One region of the Streptomyces sp. NPDC104381 genome, then DNA from elsewhere that is predicted to be linked to it. Evidence: riboswitches for the same ligand, from Rfam matches in the RefSeq annotation. Region 1 holds a riboswitch; the other holds the start of a gene.

Evidence for each region. Region 1 has a riboswitch for cobalamin ahead of metE (5-methyltetrahydropteroyltriglutamate--homocysteine S-methyltransferase). Riboswitches for the same ligand answer to the same signal wherever they lie in the genome.
Region 2: linked by a shared signal. The riboswitch ahead of ACZ607_RS18305 (energy-coupling factor ABC transporter permease) and the one ahead of metE (5-methyltetrahydropteroyltriglutamate--homocysteine S-methyltransferase) in region 1 are both predicted to bind cobalamin.

Annotation. Positions count from the first base shown of each region.
Region 1 is NZ_JBVJNK010000005.1:367,905-375,579, forward strand. Features, by position in the region: gene ACZ607_RS19410 (GH92 family glycosyl hydrolase) at 1-629, shown strand, start outside; gene ACZ607_RS19415 (aldo/keto reductase) at 716-1,543, opposite strand; gene metE (5-methyltetrahydropteroyltriglutamate--homocysteine S-methyltransferase) at 1,754-4,072, opposite strand; cobalamin riboswitch at 4,232-4,451, opposite strand; gene ACZ607_RS19425 (glycoside hydrolase family 43 protein) at 4,769-6,322, shown strand; gene ACZ607_RS19430 (ABC transporter ATP-binding protein) at 6,348-7,436, opposite strand; gene modB (molybdate ABC transporter permease subunit) at 7,433-7,675, opposite strand, start outside.
Region 2 is NZ_JBVJNK010000005.1:111,743-119,417, reverse strand. Features, by position in the region: gene ACZ607_RS18335 (M64 family metallopeptidase) at 1-190, shown strand, start outside; gene ACZ607_RS18330 (SDR family NAD(P)-dependent oxidoreductase) at 171-1,190, opposite strand; gene ACZ607_RS18325 (response regulator) at 1,396-2,052, opposite strand; gene ACZ607_RS18320 (class I SAM-dependent methyltransferase) at 2,302-3,117, shown strand; gene ACZ607_RS18315 (caspase, EACC1-associated type) at 3,158-4,747, opposite strand; gene ACZ607_RS18310 (hypothetical protein) at 4,761-5,216, opposite strand; cobalamin riboswitch at 5,407-5,589, shown strand; gene ACZ607_RS18305 (energy-coupling factor ABC transporter permease) at 5,620-6,330, shown strand; gene ACZ607_RS18300 (energy-coupling factor ABC transporter substrate-binding protein) at 6,327-6,683, shown strand; gene cbiQ (cobalt ECF transporter T component CbiQ) at 6,688-7,437, shown strand; gene ACZ607_RS18290 (energy-coupling factor ABC transporter ATP-binding protein) at 7,434-7,675, shown strand, end outside.

The DNA.
Region 1 (7,675 bases):
CCGGCATGGTCTCCCTGATCGGCGGCACCGAGGCCGCGAACGAACGGCTCGACTCGTTCTTCGCGTACGAGCAGCTGCTCCAGGACCCAGCGAAGACCGCCCGCGAGGTGTGGGTGAACGGGCCGTACGACTACTACAACGCCGACAAGTACAACCCGCAGAACGAGCCCGACCTCATCGCGCCCTACACCTATCTGTCCACCGGCCGGCCCTGGCAGACGACCGACGTGGTGCACGCCGCGCTGACGCTCTTCACGGACACCCCGACCGGCATGACCGGCAACGACGACCTGGGGACGATGTCCGCCTGGAACGTCCTGTCCTCGATCGGGATCTTCCCGGTCCAGCCGGGCACCGACACCTGGGGCCTGTCGACACCCGTGTTCGAGCGCGTCGACCTGACCCTGGACCGGCGCTACTACCCCAGGGGCAGCCTGACCGTCCGGGCTCCCGGCACCTCCGACACGGCGCGCTACATCCAGTCGGCGCGTACGGACGGGGCGGCGTACGGAAAGACGTACCTGACCACCGAGGACATCCGCCGCACACGCGACCTGTCCTTCGAGGTCGGTACGGAGCCCTCGGAGTGGGGCACCTCGGCGGACGCGGCACCGCCCGCCCTGAAGTGACGCGCTGAGCGACCTCCCCGCGCACGGAAACACAGGACCCGCCCCTCGCCGGGGGCGGGTCCTGTGCCCGATCGGCCCGTGACGGCTCAGCCGTTGAAACGGTCCGGGTCGAACCCGGTGCGCTCGTCACGGTTCAGGGCGTTGATCTCGCCGATGTCCCCTTCGGTGAGTTCGAAGTCGAAGAGGTCGAAGTTCTCCTGGATGCGCCGCAGCGTCACCGACTTGGGGAACACGATGTCCCCGCGCTGCAGATGCCAGCGCAGCGTGACCTGCGCCGTCGACTTGCCCACCCGCTCGGCGATACGCGTCAGCGCCGGGTCGTCGAGCACCTTGCCCTGCGCGATCGGCGACCAGGCCTCGGTGGCGATGTCGTGTTCGGCACCGAAGGCCCTGACGGCGTCCTGGGTGAGGTACGGATGGACCTCGATCTGGTTGACGGCGGGCACCACCGTGCTGCCGTCCAGCAGACGGCGCAGATGGTGCGGCTGGAAGTTCGAGACTCCGATGGCCTTGACGCGACCCGAACGGTAGATCTCCTCCAGGGCCTTCCAGGTCTCCACGAAGTCACCCTTGTCGGGCAGCGGCCAGTGGATGAGGAAGAGGTCCAGATAGTCGAGCCCCACCTTGTCCATGGTGCGCCCGAACGCCTGGAGGGCGTCGTCGTACGCGTGGGCGTCGTTGTTCAGCTTGCTGGTGACGAAGACATCGGCACGGTCGAGGCCGGACTCCCTGACCGCCTGGCCGACCTCCTGCTCGTTGCCGTACATCTGTGCCGTGTCGATGTGACGGTAACCGGTCTCCAGAGCGGCCAGAGTGGTCTCGCGGGTGTCCTCGGCAGGGATCTGGAAGGTCCCGAAGCCGAGCTGGGGGATCTCCACACCGTTGTTGAGCGTGATGGCGGGTACGGAGGGCACGGATGACTCCTTCTCGTGGGTGTCGGGGCCGGTCTGCGGGCGGTGGCTCGCGGCACGCAGCGGAGCGCTGTGTTCCGCCCTCCCTGCGGCGTACCCGCCATCAAACAGCACAAACAGGTCGAAATGACGGAATACCTGCCCGGCTGAGCGAGGCACCCGGCAGGGGCGGCCGGGGCCGGGACACATTCCGGCCCCGGCCGCCCCGGAGCGTCAGGACGCCGACAGCTCGCCGCGGACCGTACGCGCCGCGGCCACGAGGTTCTCCAGCGACGTACGGGTCTCCGGCCAGCCGCGGGTCTTGAGCCCGCAGTCCGGGTTGACCCACAGCCGCTCGGCCGGGATCGCCTTCAGCCCGGTGCGCAGCAGCTCGGCCGCCTCCGCGACGCTCGGTACCCGGGGGGAGTGGATGTCGTACACGCCGGGCCCCGCCTCACGCGGATACCCGTGCTCCGCCAGCTCATGGGCGACCTGCATGTGCGACCGCGCCGCCTCCAGGCTGATCACGTCCGCGTCGAGGTCGTCGATGGCCTGGACGATGTCGCCGAACTCGGCGTAGCACATGTGCGTGTGGATCTGCGTGTCCGGCCGCACCCCGCCGGTGGTGAGCCGGAACGACTCCGTCGCCCACGCCAGATAGGCCGCGTGGTCGGCGGCCCGCAGCGGCAGCGTCTCGCGCAGCGCGGGCTCGTCGACCTGGATGACCGACGTCCCCGCGGCCTCCAGGTCGTCCACCTCGTCCCGCAGCGCGAGGGCGACCTGCCGGGCGGTGTCGCCGAGGGGCTGGTCGTCGCGGACGAAGGACCAGGCGAGCATGGTGACGGGCCCGGTGAGCATGCCCTTGACCGGCCGGCCGGTGAGGGACTGGGCGTACGTCGTCCAGCCCACCGTCATCGGCTCGGGGCGCGAGATGTCACCGGCCAGCACCGGCGGGCGGACATAGCGGGTGCCGTAGGACTGGACCCAGCCGTGCTGCGTGGCGAGGTACCCCGTCAGCTGCTCGGCGAAGTACTGGACCATGTCGTTGCGTTCGGCCTCGCCGTGCACCAGGACGTCCAGGCCGGTCTTCTCCTGGAAGGAGATCACCTCCTGGATCTCGGCCTTGATGCGCTCCTCGTACCCGGCCGCGTCGATGCGTCCGGCCCGCAGGTCCGCGCGGGCGGTGCGCAGTTCGGCGGTCTGCGGGAACGAGCCGATGGTGGTCGTCGGCAGCAGGGGCAGCCCGAGGTGCGCGCGCTGGGCGGCGGCACGCTCCCCGTACGGCTGGGAGCGGCGGGAGTCGGCGTCGGTGACCGCCGCGGTCCTGGCGCGTACGGCGGGGTCCCGGGTGACGGGCGAGTTGGCGCGGGAGGCCAGGTCGGCCCGGTTGGCGGCGAGTTCGGCGGCGATGGCGCCGGTGCCCTGGGTGAGGCCCTTGGCGAGGGTGACGATCTCGGCGGTCTTCTGCCGGGCGAAGGCCAGCCAGCGCAGGACCTGCGGCTCGATGTCCCGTTCGGCGGCGGTGTCCAGGGGGACGTGCAGCAGGGAGCAGGAGGGCGCCACGTCGATGCGTCCGGCGAGCCCGAGCAGGGTGCCCAGGGTGGACAGCGACTTCTCCAGGTCGTTGATCCAGATGTTGCGCCCGTCGACCACACCGGCGACCAGCCGCTTCCCGGGGAGCCCGCCGGCGGCGGCCAGGGCGTCCAGGTTCGTGGCGGCTGCACCGGTGAAGTCCAGCGCGAGCCCGTCCACCGGCGCCTTGGCCAGGACGGTGAGGGCCTCGCCGAGCCGGCCGAAGTAGGAGGCGACGAGCAGCCTGGGCCGGTCGGTGAGCGAGCCGAGACGGTGGTAGGCGCGCTCGGCGGCGTCGAGTTCGGCCCCGGTGCGGTCCTGGACGAGCGCGGGCTCGTCGAGCTGCACCCAGTCGGCGCCGGCCGCCCGCAGGTCGGCGAGCACCTCGGCGTACACCGGCAGCAGGCGGTCCAGCAGGGTGAGCGGGTCGAAGTCCGCGGCCACACCGGGGGCGGGCTTGGCCAGGAGCAGATAGGTGACCGGGCCGACCAGGACGGGCCGGGCGGCCGCCCCCAGCGCGACGGCCTCCTTGAGCTCGGCGACCTGCTTGGCGGAGTCCGCGGTGAACACGGTGTCCGGGCCCAGCTCCGGGACCAGGTAGTGGTAGTTGGTGTCGAACCACTTGGTCATCTCCAGCGGGGCGACGTCCTGGGTTCCGCGCGCCATCGCGAAGTAGCCGTCCAGCGGATCGGCGGCGACCGCCTCACGGTGCCGGTCGGGGACGGCCCCGACCATGACGGTGGTGTCCAGTACGTGGTCGTAGTACGAGAAGTCCCCGGTCGGGACCTCGTCGACGCCGGCGTCGACGAGCTGCCGCCAGTTCGTACGGCGCAGATCCGCGGCTGTGGCGCGGAGGGCGTCGGCGGTGACCCGCCCCTTCCAGTAGCCCTCGACGGCCTTCTTCAGTTCCCGGTTCCGTCCCTGCCGGGGGTAGCCGTGGACGGTGGACCGCGCTGCCGCGGTCGCGTGCTCGGTGGTCACGGAGATCTCCTTCGCGAGATGAATCCCTGAGATCCCGGCGACGGGACGAGGGCACGAAGGGGTGACGCACAGGGCGGGAAGCGTCGGACGACGCGGAGATCCGCCAGGTGTGCACGCCGACCCGCCCACGAGGTCACCGGGATGTCCGCGCACGATTCGTCCGTGCGCGGGCAGTTGGCAGGTCTTCGGACTCGCGGGCACGTCCTCCGTGAGGACACCTAATGGCCGTCGCTTCCCAGGTCCGGTACGTCGGACCCAGTGCTCATGACGGCGGTCGTTCCCGCTCACCGCTGCGGGGCAGTCCCGGAATTCCACCGGGTTCCCTCTTACGACGCATCCCGCCTGGCGGACGGGGCGAACCAGCTGCACCCGCAAGCCTACGGGGCGTTCCGAGGGCGCGGTGCGTCAGGTCCAGCATGCGGATGGCGCGTCGCGGGCTCACGCGGGTCCCGTATCCGGCCCCACCGGGCGGAGGCGGTCACGGGCGGGGGTCCGGCCGCTCCACCCATGTCCGCGCTCCGGAGCGGCCGGGTCGGGAACGGGCGTCGAAGCGATTCGACACGCCACCCCGGCAGGCAACCGGGAGCAGCAGGGCCGGAATTGTCCATTGACACCCTTCCGGTGGACTGGCACCGTCGAAGCGCTTCAACGATCATGGCCGTGGGTCTCGGCCCTGGCCGACCCCGAGGACGGACCGTGGCGTTCTTCGACAATCCCGTGATCCCGGGCTTCAGCCCGGACCCGAGTATCTGCCGCGTGGGCGAGGACTACTACGTGGCGACGTCCAGTTTCGAATACGTGCCCGGAGTGCCGCTGTGGCACAGCAGGGACCTGGTGCACTGGCGGCTGATCGGGCACGCCCTCGACCGCCCCTCGCACCTGTCGCTCCCCGACACGGCTCCCGCCTCCTGCGGGGTGTACGCGCCCACGCTGCGGCACCACGACGGCCTCTTCCTGATGATCACTACCGTGGTGGCCGGCGCGGGCACCGTCCTGGTCACCGCCGAGGATCCCGCCGGGCCGTGGTCGGATCCGGTGCCGGTCGGCATACCCGGCATCGATCCCGATCTGGCCTGGGACGACGAGGGGAACTGCTGGTGCGTGTTCTCCCACGACGGGATCCGCGGGGTGCGCATCGAGCCGGGGACGGGCGAACTGCTCGGCGAGCCCGTGGAGATGTGGTCGGGAAGCGGCCTCCAGTACCCCGAGGGCCCGCACCTCTACAGGATCGGCGACTGGTGGTACCTGCTGCTGTCCGAGGGCGGCACGGAACGCGGGCACGCGATGTCCGTGGCCAGGGCCCGCACCCTGCCGGGGCCCTTCGAACCGCACCCGGACAACCCCGTCCTGTCCCATCGCAGCACCGGACACCCCGTGCAGAACACCGGCCACGGTGACCTGGTGCAGGCGCACGACGGCACCTGGTGGATGGTGCTGCTGGGCACCAGGCCCCGAGGCGACACACCGGGGTACCACGGCATGGGCCGGGAGACATTCCTGGCACCGGTGCGCTGGGAGGACGGCTGGCCCCTGCCGGGACCGCTCGAACTCCGTTCCCAGGCGCCCGGGTTGACCCCGCACCCCTGGCCCGCAGAGCCGCACCGGGACGACTTCGACACCCCCGCCCTCGCACCCTGCTGGGTGTCGCTGAGGCGTCATGACCCGGATGCCGCGCGCCTCGACGAGCGGCCGGGCCATCTGGTGCTGCACGCCCGGGCCGACGGCATGGAGAAGCCCGGAGCGCTGTTCGTCGGGCGGCGCCAGCGCGACGCCGACTGCGTGGCGCGGACCCGGGTCGACACCGGTGAAGGAGGCCGGGGCGGCCTCGCCGTACGGCTCGACGAGGCACACCACTACCAGGTGGAGACGGAGAACGGCACGGTGCGCGTGGTCGCCCGGATCGGTCCCCTGCGTCAGACCGTGGCCGAACGGGACGTACCCGCCGGGCCTTTGACGCTGCGGGTCGACGTCACCACCACGGACGTCCTGCCGCCCACCGTCACCGTACGACCCACTGATCCCGGTCACGCGGAGCAGTCGGGCCTGCGCGTCGGCGGCCCCGACACCCTCCGCCTCGGGTACGAGACCGACGACGGGCACGTCGAGATCCTCGCCGAACTCGACGGCCGCTACCTCACCACCGAGGTCGCGGGCGGATTCACCGGCCGTGTCGTCGGCATGTACGCGACCCGGGGCGCGCCGGCCTTCGACTGGTTCGAGCTGAGGCCGGCCCACCCGGAGCCGGCATGACGGTCCTCGGCCCCGAAGGAGGGGCTCAGACCGGATAGGCGTGCGTCTGCGTCGCCTTCACCGTCGCCCAGACCGCCGCGCCGGGGCGCAGGTCGAGCTCCGCGGCGGCGACCGTCGTCAGGTCCGCGGCGAGCGGAAGCTCCCCGGTGAGGTCGGCGCGGATCTGGTCACCGTGGGTCTCCAGGCCCGCGATCTCGCAGTGCCAGAGATTGCGGGCACTCGCACCGGCGGGCCGCTCACGGTGGAGGGTGACCGCGTTCGGCGGGAAGGCGACGAAGACCGGGCCGGACAGGTCCTCCGTGGTGGTGACGCTGGGACCGGCGTCGAGCCGGACGGTGTGGCCGTCCGCCGTCCCCCGGAAGAGGTTCAGGCCGACCAGCTGAGCGATGTAGTCCGTACGGGGATGGCGGGCGATGTGGGACGGCGCGCCCTCCTGGACGACCCGGCCGTCCTCGACCACGACCAGGCGGTCGGCCAGCACCATGGCGTCCAGCGGATCGTGCGTGACCAGCACGGCCACGGCCTCGAACTCGGCCAGGTGACGCCGCAGTTGCGACCGCACCTCCAGGCGGGTGCGGGCGTCCAGCGCGGCCAGCGGCTCGTCCAGGAGCAGCAGACGGGGCCGGGTGGCCAGCGCGCGGGCCAGGGCGACCCGCTGGGCCTGCCCGCCGGACAGCTTGCGCGGTCTGGCGCCGGCATGGTCCGCGAGTCCCAGACGGCCGAGCCACTCGGAGGCCTGCGCCCGGGCCTCCGCCTTGCCCGAGCCGTGGCAGCGCGGTCCGAAGGCCACGTTGTCCAGCGCGGTGAGGTGAGGGAAGAGCAGATAGTCCTGGAAGACGACGCCGACGGGCCGGGACTCCGGGGGCGTACGCTCCAACGCCTGTCCGTCCAGCAGCAGATGGCCTTCGGTGAGCGGTGTCAGACCGGCGAGGGCCCGCAGGGCGGTGGTCTTGCCGGCGCCGTTCGGGCCGAGCAGGGCGACGACCTCGCCGGGCGCGACGGCCAGCGCCACATCGAGGCGGAACGTGCCGCGCCGGACGACGAGACGGGCGTCGAGGCCCTCTCCGCGCACATCGGGGCGGGGGCCGGGAGCGGTGTCGTGGGTGTCGGTCATCCTGCTGTCATCCAACGGTCGCGCAGGCCGGCCAGCACCGCGACGGACACGGTGAGCAGGACCAGGCTGAGGGCGATGGCCGCCTCCGGGTCGCTCTGCAGCGCCAGGTACACGGCCAGCGGCATGGTCTGGGTGCGGCCGGGGAAGTTGCCGGCGAAGGTGATGGTCGCACCGAACTCGCCGAGGGCGCGGGCCCAGGCCAGCACGGCGCCCGCGGCGATGCCCGGGGCGATCAGCGG
Region 2 (7,675 bases), 260 kb from region 1:
CACCGCTGTGACACCCGCCGGGCTGGGCGTCGCCGCGGACGGCAGGGCGCACACCGTGACGGTCAGGTCCGTGGACCTGAGCGCCTCGATCCGCGACCCCCGGGTCCGCGCCGAGACCGCCGAGAGCCTGACCTGGACGGTCGAGGCCGCCCGGCCCGGCGGGGGTCACGTCACACCGACCCGTCCCTGAGCCGCCCGAGGACGGGAGCTGGGACGGGGCCAGAGCAGGGACCAGGGCCGGGGCCAGGACGGGGGCCGGGGTCCACCCCGGTCAGATCGCGGCTCGCGTCCCACAGCCGTGCCGCGACGACGGGGTCGGCGAGGTGGTTCCACACGGGTTCGCTCCGGGGCTCACCTCGCAGGCCGAAGACACGCGGTCCCCACAACTGGCCGCCGGCCACCGCCGGATCGAGCACTGCCCGGACCGCGGGCCACGCGCCTGCGTCCTTGCCCTGGAGCAGAAGCGCCGCGGGGGCCGCACCCAGCCGGGTGCCGGCCGTTCGCACGTGGACCGGTGGTCGTGACGGGGTCAGGGAGTCCAGCGCACCGCCGGGGTGTGCCAGCACGCTCGTCACCGTGCTGCCGGCGGCGCGCAGGCGGCGGTCGAGTTCGATGCCGAAGTACATCTGGGCCAACTTGGAACGCCCGTAGGTGCGTTTGGGCCGGTAGTCCTTCAGGGACCGCAGATCGTCCAGGTCGATCCGCTCGGACTTCGCCGCGAAGCTGCCCATCGTCACGATGCGGGCGGCGGGCGCGGCCGACAGCAGCGGCATCAGCCGGTGGGTCAGGGCGAAGTGCCCGAGGTGGTTCGTGCCGAACATGAGCTCGTGGCCGTCTCCGGTCTCCTCGCGCGGCGGGTCGTCGAGGGCGACGCCCGCGTTGTGGACCACCGCGTCGAGGCGGTCCTCCTCCAGCGAGTCCGCCACCGCTCCGAGCGACGAGAGGTCGGCGAGGTCCAGCCGTACGGCCCGTACGCGCGCACCGGCGACACGTGCGCGGATCGAGGCCATGGCGACCTCGGCCCTGGCGAGGCCACGGCTGCCGATCACGACGGTGGCCCCGGTCGCCGACAACTGTTCCGCGACGAAGTACCCGATGCCCGCGTTGCCGCCGGTGACCAGGAAGACGCGGCCGTCGGCGCGGGGCAGTCGCCGGACGTTCCAGGGCGGGGCGGAGGAGGTGGTCGGCATGGCGGCGGGATCCCTTGCTGTCGAGGCCGGTGCTGCTGCGGGAGGGCGGTGACCGCTCCCCGCGCAGCTCGCCGACCACGTTTCCACCGGCCACCGACGTATCGCCTACGGATTCCGCCGGGCCGCCGACACCGCTCCGACACGGAGGGCGGCGCCGGGTGGCCGGGTGCTCGTCCCCTGCCCCTGGGCCCGGTCCCGCCGGGGCTCATCCCCGCCCGTCGACCAGACCGGATTCCCAGGCCCAGGCAGCGATCTCCACACGGTTGCGGGCCGAGAGCTTCATCTGCACATTGCCGAGGTGGGTCTTCACCGTGCCCACCGAGATGGACAGTTCGGTGGCGATCTCGGCGTTGGTCAGCCCTCTGGCCACCAGACGCACCAGGTCCTTCTCCCGTGCGGAGAGCGCGGTGTGAGGTTCCTTGGGCGCGGGCACGGCGTTGTTGAGGCGCCGCAGCAGCCGGACGGTGATGGCCGGGCTCACCAGCGCCTCGCCGGAGGCCGCCGCTCTGATGGCCTCGACCAGCAGGGCGGGGCCGGAGTCCTTGATCAGGAAACCGGAGGCGCCTTCGCCCAGGGCGCGCTGGACGTACTCGTCGTCGTCGAACGTCGTGACCACGACGACCTTCGGCGGATTCACGGTGCCGGGGCGGGTCAGTCTGCGCAGGGCCTCCAGACCGTCCATGCGCGGCATGCGGATGTCCATCAGCACCACGTCGGGCCGGTGGCGCTCGGACAGCTCCACGGCGAGCACCCCGTCCGCGGCCTCCCCGACGACCTCGATGTCGTCCTCGGCGGAAAGGATCATCGCGAAGCCGGCCCGGACCATGGCCTGGTCGTCAGCGATCAGTACGCGGATCGTCATGACGCCCCCGCCTCCGCCGCGACCACCGGATGCGCCGCCTCCGCCATCTCTCCCACCGTCCCTCCCGCCGGCCGCACGGAGCGGCCGGGCCGTTCATGATCTGTCCATGCCCCGCCCCAGGAGCATGTCATGATCAGCGCCGCGGCCACCTCGGCAGGGACCCCGTGCCCGTCGGCAGGGTTGGCACCGGGTGGGCCCCACGTGGTGGACTTCGAGTCCGGCGGGCGGCGAGGGACGGTGAGGCAGGGCATGGCGGAACACGGTACGGAGCACGGCTCCGAGCACGGATATCTGCTGGACAACCAGCAGTCGGAGGCGGGCATCCGGTTCGGTGCGCTGGCCGAGCTGTTCGACCCGGTGACGTTCCGGCACGTCGACCGGATCGGCGTCACCGAGGGCATGCGGTGCTGGGAGGTCGGAGCCGGCGGCCCCTCCGTCCCCACGGGTCTCGCCGAGCGCGTCGGCGCCTCGGGGCGGGTGGTCTGTACGGACATCGACGTGTCCTGGGCCCAGGAGGCGGCCTCCGATGTCGTCGAGGTCCTGCGCCACGACGTCGCTGCCGACCCTCCCCCGCCGGGTGGTTTCGACCTGGTGCACGCCCGGCTGGTCCTGGTGCACGTCGTCGACCGTGCCGAGGCGCTGCGTCGCATGGTCCAGGCGCTGCGGCCCGGTGGTGTGCTGCTCCTGGAGGACGCCGATCCGGGACTTCAGCCCCTGCTGTGCCCGGACGAGTCGGGGCCGGAACAGCGGCTGGCCAACCGTCTGCGGTCCGGGTTCCGCGAACTGATGGCGGCGCGCGGCGCCGATCTCGCGTACGGCCGGACACTGCCGCGGCTCCTGCGCGATGCCGGCCTGGACGACGTACGGGCGGATGCCTACTTCCCGATCACCTCGCCGGCCTGCACCGTGCTCGAGGCGGCGACCGTCCGGCAGATCCGGGGCCGGCTCGTGGCGGCGGGCATCGCGACCGACGAGGACATCGACCGCCATCTGGCGAACGTCGCCACCGGGCGGCTGGACCTGGCGACGGCCCCGATGGTCTCCGCCTGGGGGCGCCGCCCGTAGGGCGTGTTCCGTAAGTCCCGCCGGCCGAGCGCCGGCGTCGTCAGAGGAGTCCGACGAGGTCCGCGAACCAGTGGCCGTAGACGTCGCTGCCGGCCAGGGGCGGCACGATCAGGCCCGCGAGCAGGGCGAGGGGGGATCCGACCAGCAGCAGCGACGCCGGCAGATCCGAACGGGTCGTCATCTGTTCCTTGGTGGGGACCGTCGAGACCATCCCCACGGCGAAGGCGACCACGACGACGAGCAGACCGAGCACGCCGAAGACGACCATCCTGACGACGGACGGCCCGGGGTCGGCCTGCAGCGCCGCCATGTATCCCGCCGCGACAACGGCGATCAGCAGAGTGACGGCGAGGGTGACCACCTGGTCACGGAAGTAGACCCTCCGTCTCCTCACAGGCGCGGATTCGGCCTCCGCCGGCGACTCGGCCTCCGCCGGGGACTCGGCCTCCGCCGGAGACTCGACCACCGGTACGGGACCGGCCTCCGGTACGGGACCGGCCTCCGGTACGGGACCGGCCTTCGCCGGGGACGTGACCTCCGGTGCGGTCGGCAGGGCCTCGAGGGCGCGGAGGTAGTGGTACGCCTCCCCGAAGGCGGTCGTCTCCTCCGGGCTTGCCCCCAGTGCCCTGACGAGGTTCTCCAGACCGGCCCAGTGCGCGGGCAGGGCGCGGCCGGACAGCCACCGCTCGACGGTGGACTCCCCCTGGCCCCCGTCCGTGGCGCCGACGGCATCCTTCCCGAACGCCACGGCGAACATCGCGGCCGGTGGCCAGTCGGCTTCTCCGGCCCTGGCCCTCAGAGCCTTCAGCTGTTCCCCCAGATCGGAGCGGGAGGTGACCTGGTCCAGCCGGTCGAGGATCGGGGACGGCTCCGGCGCTGAAACCCTCTGTGTCCTCGCCGCCTTCGCGATGGTCACCCGGTATTCGAGTTCCGCCCACATCTGCGGCCGCTGCCTCACCCCGGCTGCGAGGATCCGTTCGTAGACGTAGTCGTACAGCTCGTGGACACTGATCGCCCCGTCCCTGTCGAGATCGGCCTCCCCGGTGCGGAGGCCTTCGATCACGGCTCCGGTGAACCTGGACCTGCCCGGCTCCAACGCGCTGACGTGATCGCCCTCCCAGGCGTATTCGGTGCGGTTGGTGGCCGTGATGACCGCACGCCCGTGCCCGGCCAGTTCATCGCGTACGTGGACCGTGGTGTCACCCTTGGTGCCGTGCAGGAAGGCCCCGCTGTAGCAGCAGTCCAGGAGCAGGACGATGGACCGGGCCCGGCACCGGCGCATCTGGATCTGCAGGAAGGAACCGGAGACGGCGGTGGAGGCGAGGAGCTTCTGGTCGGTGTCCCGCGCCGCGAAGTACAGCTCTCCGTTGTCGTTCTTGATCCCGTGGCACGACAGGTGCAGCAGCAGGAGGTCGTCCCGGCTCCGGTCGAGGAAGAACTCCTCCATCGCCCGGCTCACCTCGCCGTGGCGGCCGTCGATCACCGTCCGCACGGCGAAGTCACCGACCTGAGGGTCGCTGAGCACCTCGGCCAGACCTTCGGCGTCCGGCGCCGGCGAGCGCAATCGGCTCAGACCGGGGGTGTCGTAGCGACCGGTCGCGATGAGCAGGGCAAACCGGCCCCCGGGCATCGTGTGTCCCCCTTCAGACTTGCTCGGCCGTCCCGGATCGCGGCACCGATGCGTCCGGGCCCGGGCGTGGCACGGTTTCCACCGCGCTGCGCGATGGGGTGTGCCGGGAGATGAACTCCTCGATCAGTCGGCGCTGGTCGGCCGATGACACGGCTTCCACCTCCAGGCTGTCCTCACCCACGGTGATGCTGATCCTCCGGACCGGCCGGTTCTCGATCCACGCGTGCAGCAGGTGCACCAGACTACGTACCACGAACGGCGCCGCCGTCACCAGCAGGGCACCCAGGGTGATCACCTCGCCCGGTTTGGCTCCCTCCGGCGCCCCTCCCGCCCGTTCCAGCACGACGCCGTCGAACTCCTGCTCCAGCAGGTGCTCGCGCAACGCGAGCGTGCACGACTCCAGTTCCTCCGGATCGCTGTCAGGGCCGCCCTCGAGCACCACCCGGATCCGACTCGCCGTACTGCTCACTGTGCCCCCACGTACTCGACGAGCGATCAGCGTAGCCAAAACTTCCCCGCGGTACCCCGGCCAGGGGCGATTCGCGTACACGCGGCGGGTCGACGTCATACGCCGGGGTGCGGCTCGCACCGTCGGCCGCCTGCTCGACCGCCCTCTCCCAGGGGTGTCGGGCGCGCTTGTCATCGTCCCCCACCTGGCACTACTGTCACCACGCCTTGGTGATCGGGAAATCGGTGTGATGCCGGTGCGGCCCTCGCCACTGTGATCGGGAAGTCCGGCTCCGGCCCTCGCGGGCAGCCACTGGGTCCTTGTGACCCGGGAAGGCGGAGTTCGGGCGGTGGTACCCGTAAGCCAGGAGACCGGCCAAGGCACTTCAACCATCCACGAGGTGCTGGAGAGGGTCTGCTGAGCCATGCACATAGCCGAGGGTTTTCTGCCTCCGGCGCACGCGATCGCCTGGGGTGTCGCGTCCGCGCCGTTCGTCGTCCACGGAGTCCGGTCACTCACGCGTGAGGTCAGGGAGAACCCTGAGAGCACGCTGCTCCTGGGGGCCTCCGGGGCCTTCACGTTCGTACTTTCCGCTCTCAAGATCCCTTCTGTGACCGGGAGTTGCTCGCATCCCACGGGTACGGGTCTGGGGGCCATCCTGTTCCGTCCGCCGATCATGGCGGTGCTGGGCACCATCACCCTGCTGTTCCAGGCGCTCCTGCTCGCCCACGGCGGTCTGACCACGCTGGGCGCCAACGTCTTCTCGATGGCGATCGTCGGCCCCTGGGCGGGGTACGCGGTCTACAAGCTGCTCCGCCGGTACGACGTACCGCTGATGGTGGCGGTGTTCTTCGGCGCGTTCGTCGCCGACCTGTCGACCTACTGCGTCACCAGCGTGCAGCTGGCGCTCGCCTTCCCGGACCCGGGCAGCGGGTTCCTGGGCGCGCTCGGCAAGTTCGGCTCCATCTTCGCGGTCACACAGATCCCGCTCGCGGTGAGCGAGGGGCTTCTGACGGTGCTGGTCATGCGACTCCTCGTGCAGTCCAGCAAGGGGGATCTGACCCGGCTGGGCGTGTTCCTCTCGGGCAGGCAGAACCGGACCAGGACGGCCGAGACCGAGGCGGTGGCCCGATGAACAGGAACACGAAGATCAACGCCCTTCTGCTGGTCGTGGTGGCCGCGCTGGCCGTCCTGCCGCTGGCCCTCGGCCTCGGCGACGGCGAGAAGGAGCCGTTCACGGGGGCCGACGCCCAGGCCGAGACGGCGATCACCGAGATCGACCCCGACTACGAGCCCTGGTTCTCCCCGCTGTACGAACCGCCGTCCGGCGAGATCGAGTCGGCGCTGTTCGCCCTGCAGGCCGCGCTCGGCGCGGGCGTCCTCGCCTACTACTTCGGCCTGCGGCGCGGGCGCCGTCAGGGCGAGCTGCGGGCGGCCGTGCGGCAGGACGGCGATGCCGTCGGGGAGTCCGCGGCCCGGGGGAACTGAGCGCGTGCTGCCGATCGACGCGGCGGCGCACAGCTCTCGCTGGCGCCGCCGCCATCCCGTGGACAAGGCCGTGCTCGGTCTGGGTCTCACCGTTCTGGCGATCTCGCTGCCGCCGTGGCCCGGTGCCGCCCTCGTCCTCCTCACCGCCGTCGCCGTGCTGCTGGGGCCGGCCGGTGTGCCCGCCCGTCAGCTGTGGCGCGCGTACCGGGTTCCCCTGGGCTTCTGTGTCACCGGCGCGGTCACCCTGCTCGTGCAGGTGGGCGGGCCGGGCGGGTTCGTGGCCCTGGCGGACGGCGGGCCGGTACGCGCCGGGGAGCTGCTGCTGCGCACGTCGGCGGCGTCCCTCGGGGTGCTGCTGTTCGCCTTCACCACTCCGATGTCCGATCTGCTGCCCCGCCTGGTCAGGGCGGGGGTGCCCGCGCCGGTGGTGGATGTCGCGCTGGTGACGTACCGCATGAGCTTCCTGCTCCTGGACTCGGTGCGCCGGATCCGGGAGGCGCAGGCGGCCCGGCTCGGGCACACCACCCGGGCCGCCGCCTGGCGCTCGCTGGCGGGGCTGGGCGCCACCGCCTTCGTCAGGGCCTTCGACCGTGCGGCCCGCCTCCAGGCCGGGCTCGCCGGGCGCGGTTACGACGGGACCCTGCGCGTCCTGGTGCCCGACGCCCGTGTCTCCGTCCGGTTCGTGTCCGTGAGCGTCACCCTGCTCGCGGCCCTCACCGTCCTGACCCTCGCCCTGGAAAGGCCCTTGTCATGAGCGACCCCGTGCTGCTGTCCCTGCGGGGCGCGTCCTTCGCGTACGAGGACGGCCCCACCGTGCTCAGCGGCCTCGACTTCGAGGCGCGTGCCGGGCGTGCGCTCGCCCTGCTCGGCCGGAACGGCAGCGGGAAGACCACGCTGATGCGGCTGCTCAGCGGCGGGTTGCGGCCGCGCGACGGGCAGTTGAGCGTCGAGGGGCGCCCGGTGACGTACGACCGCAAGGGGCTGACCCGGCT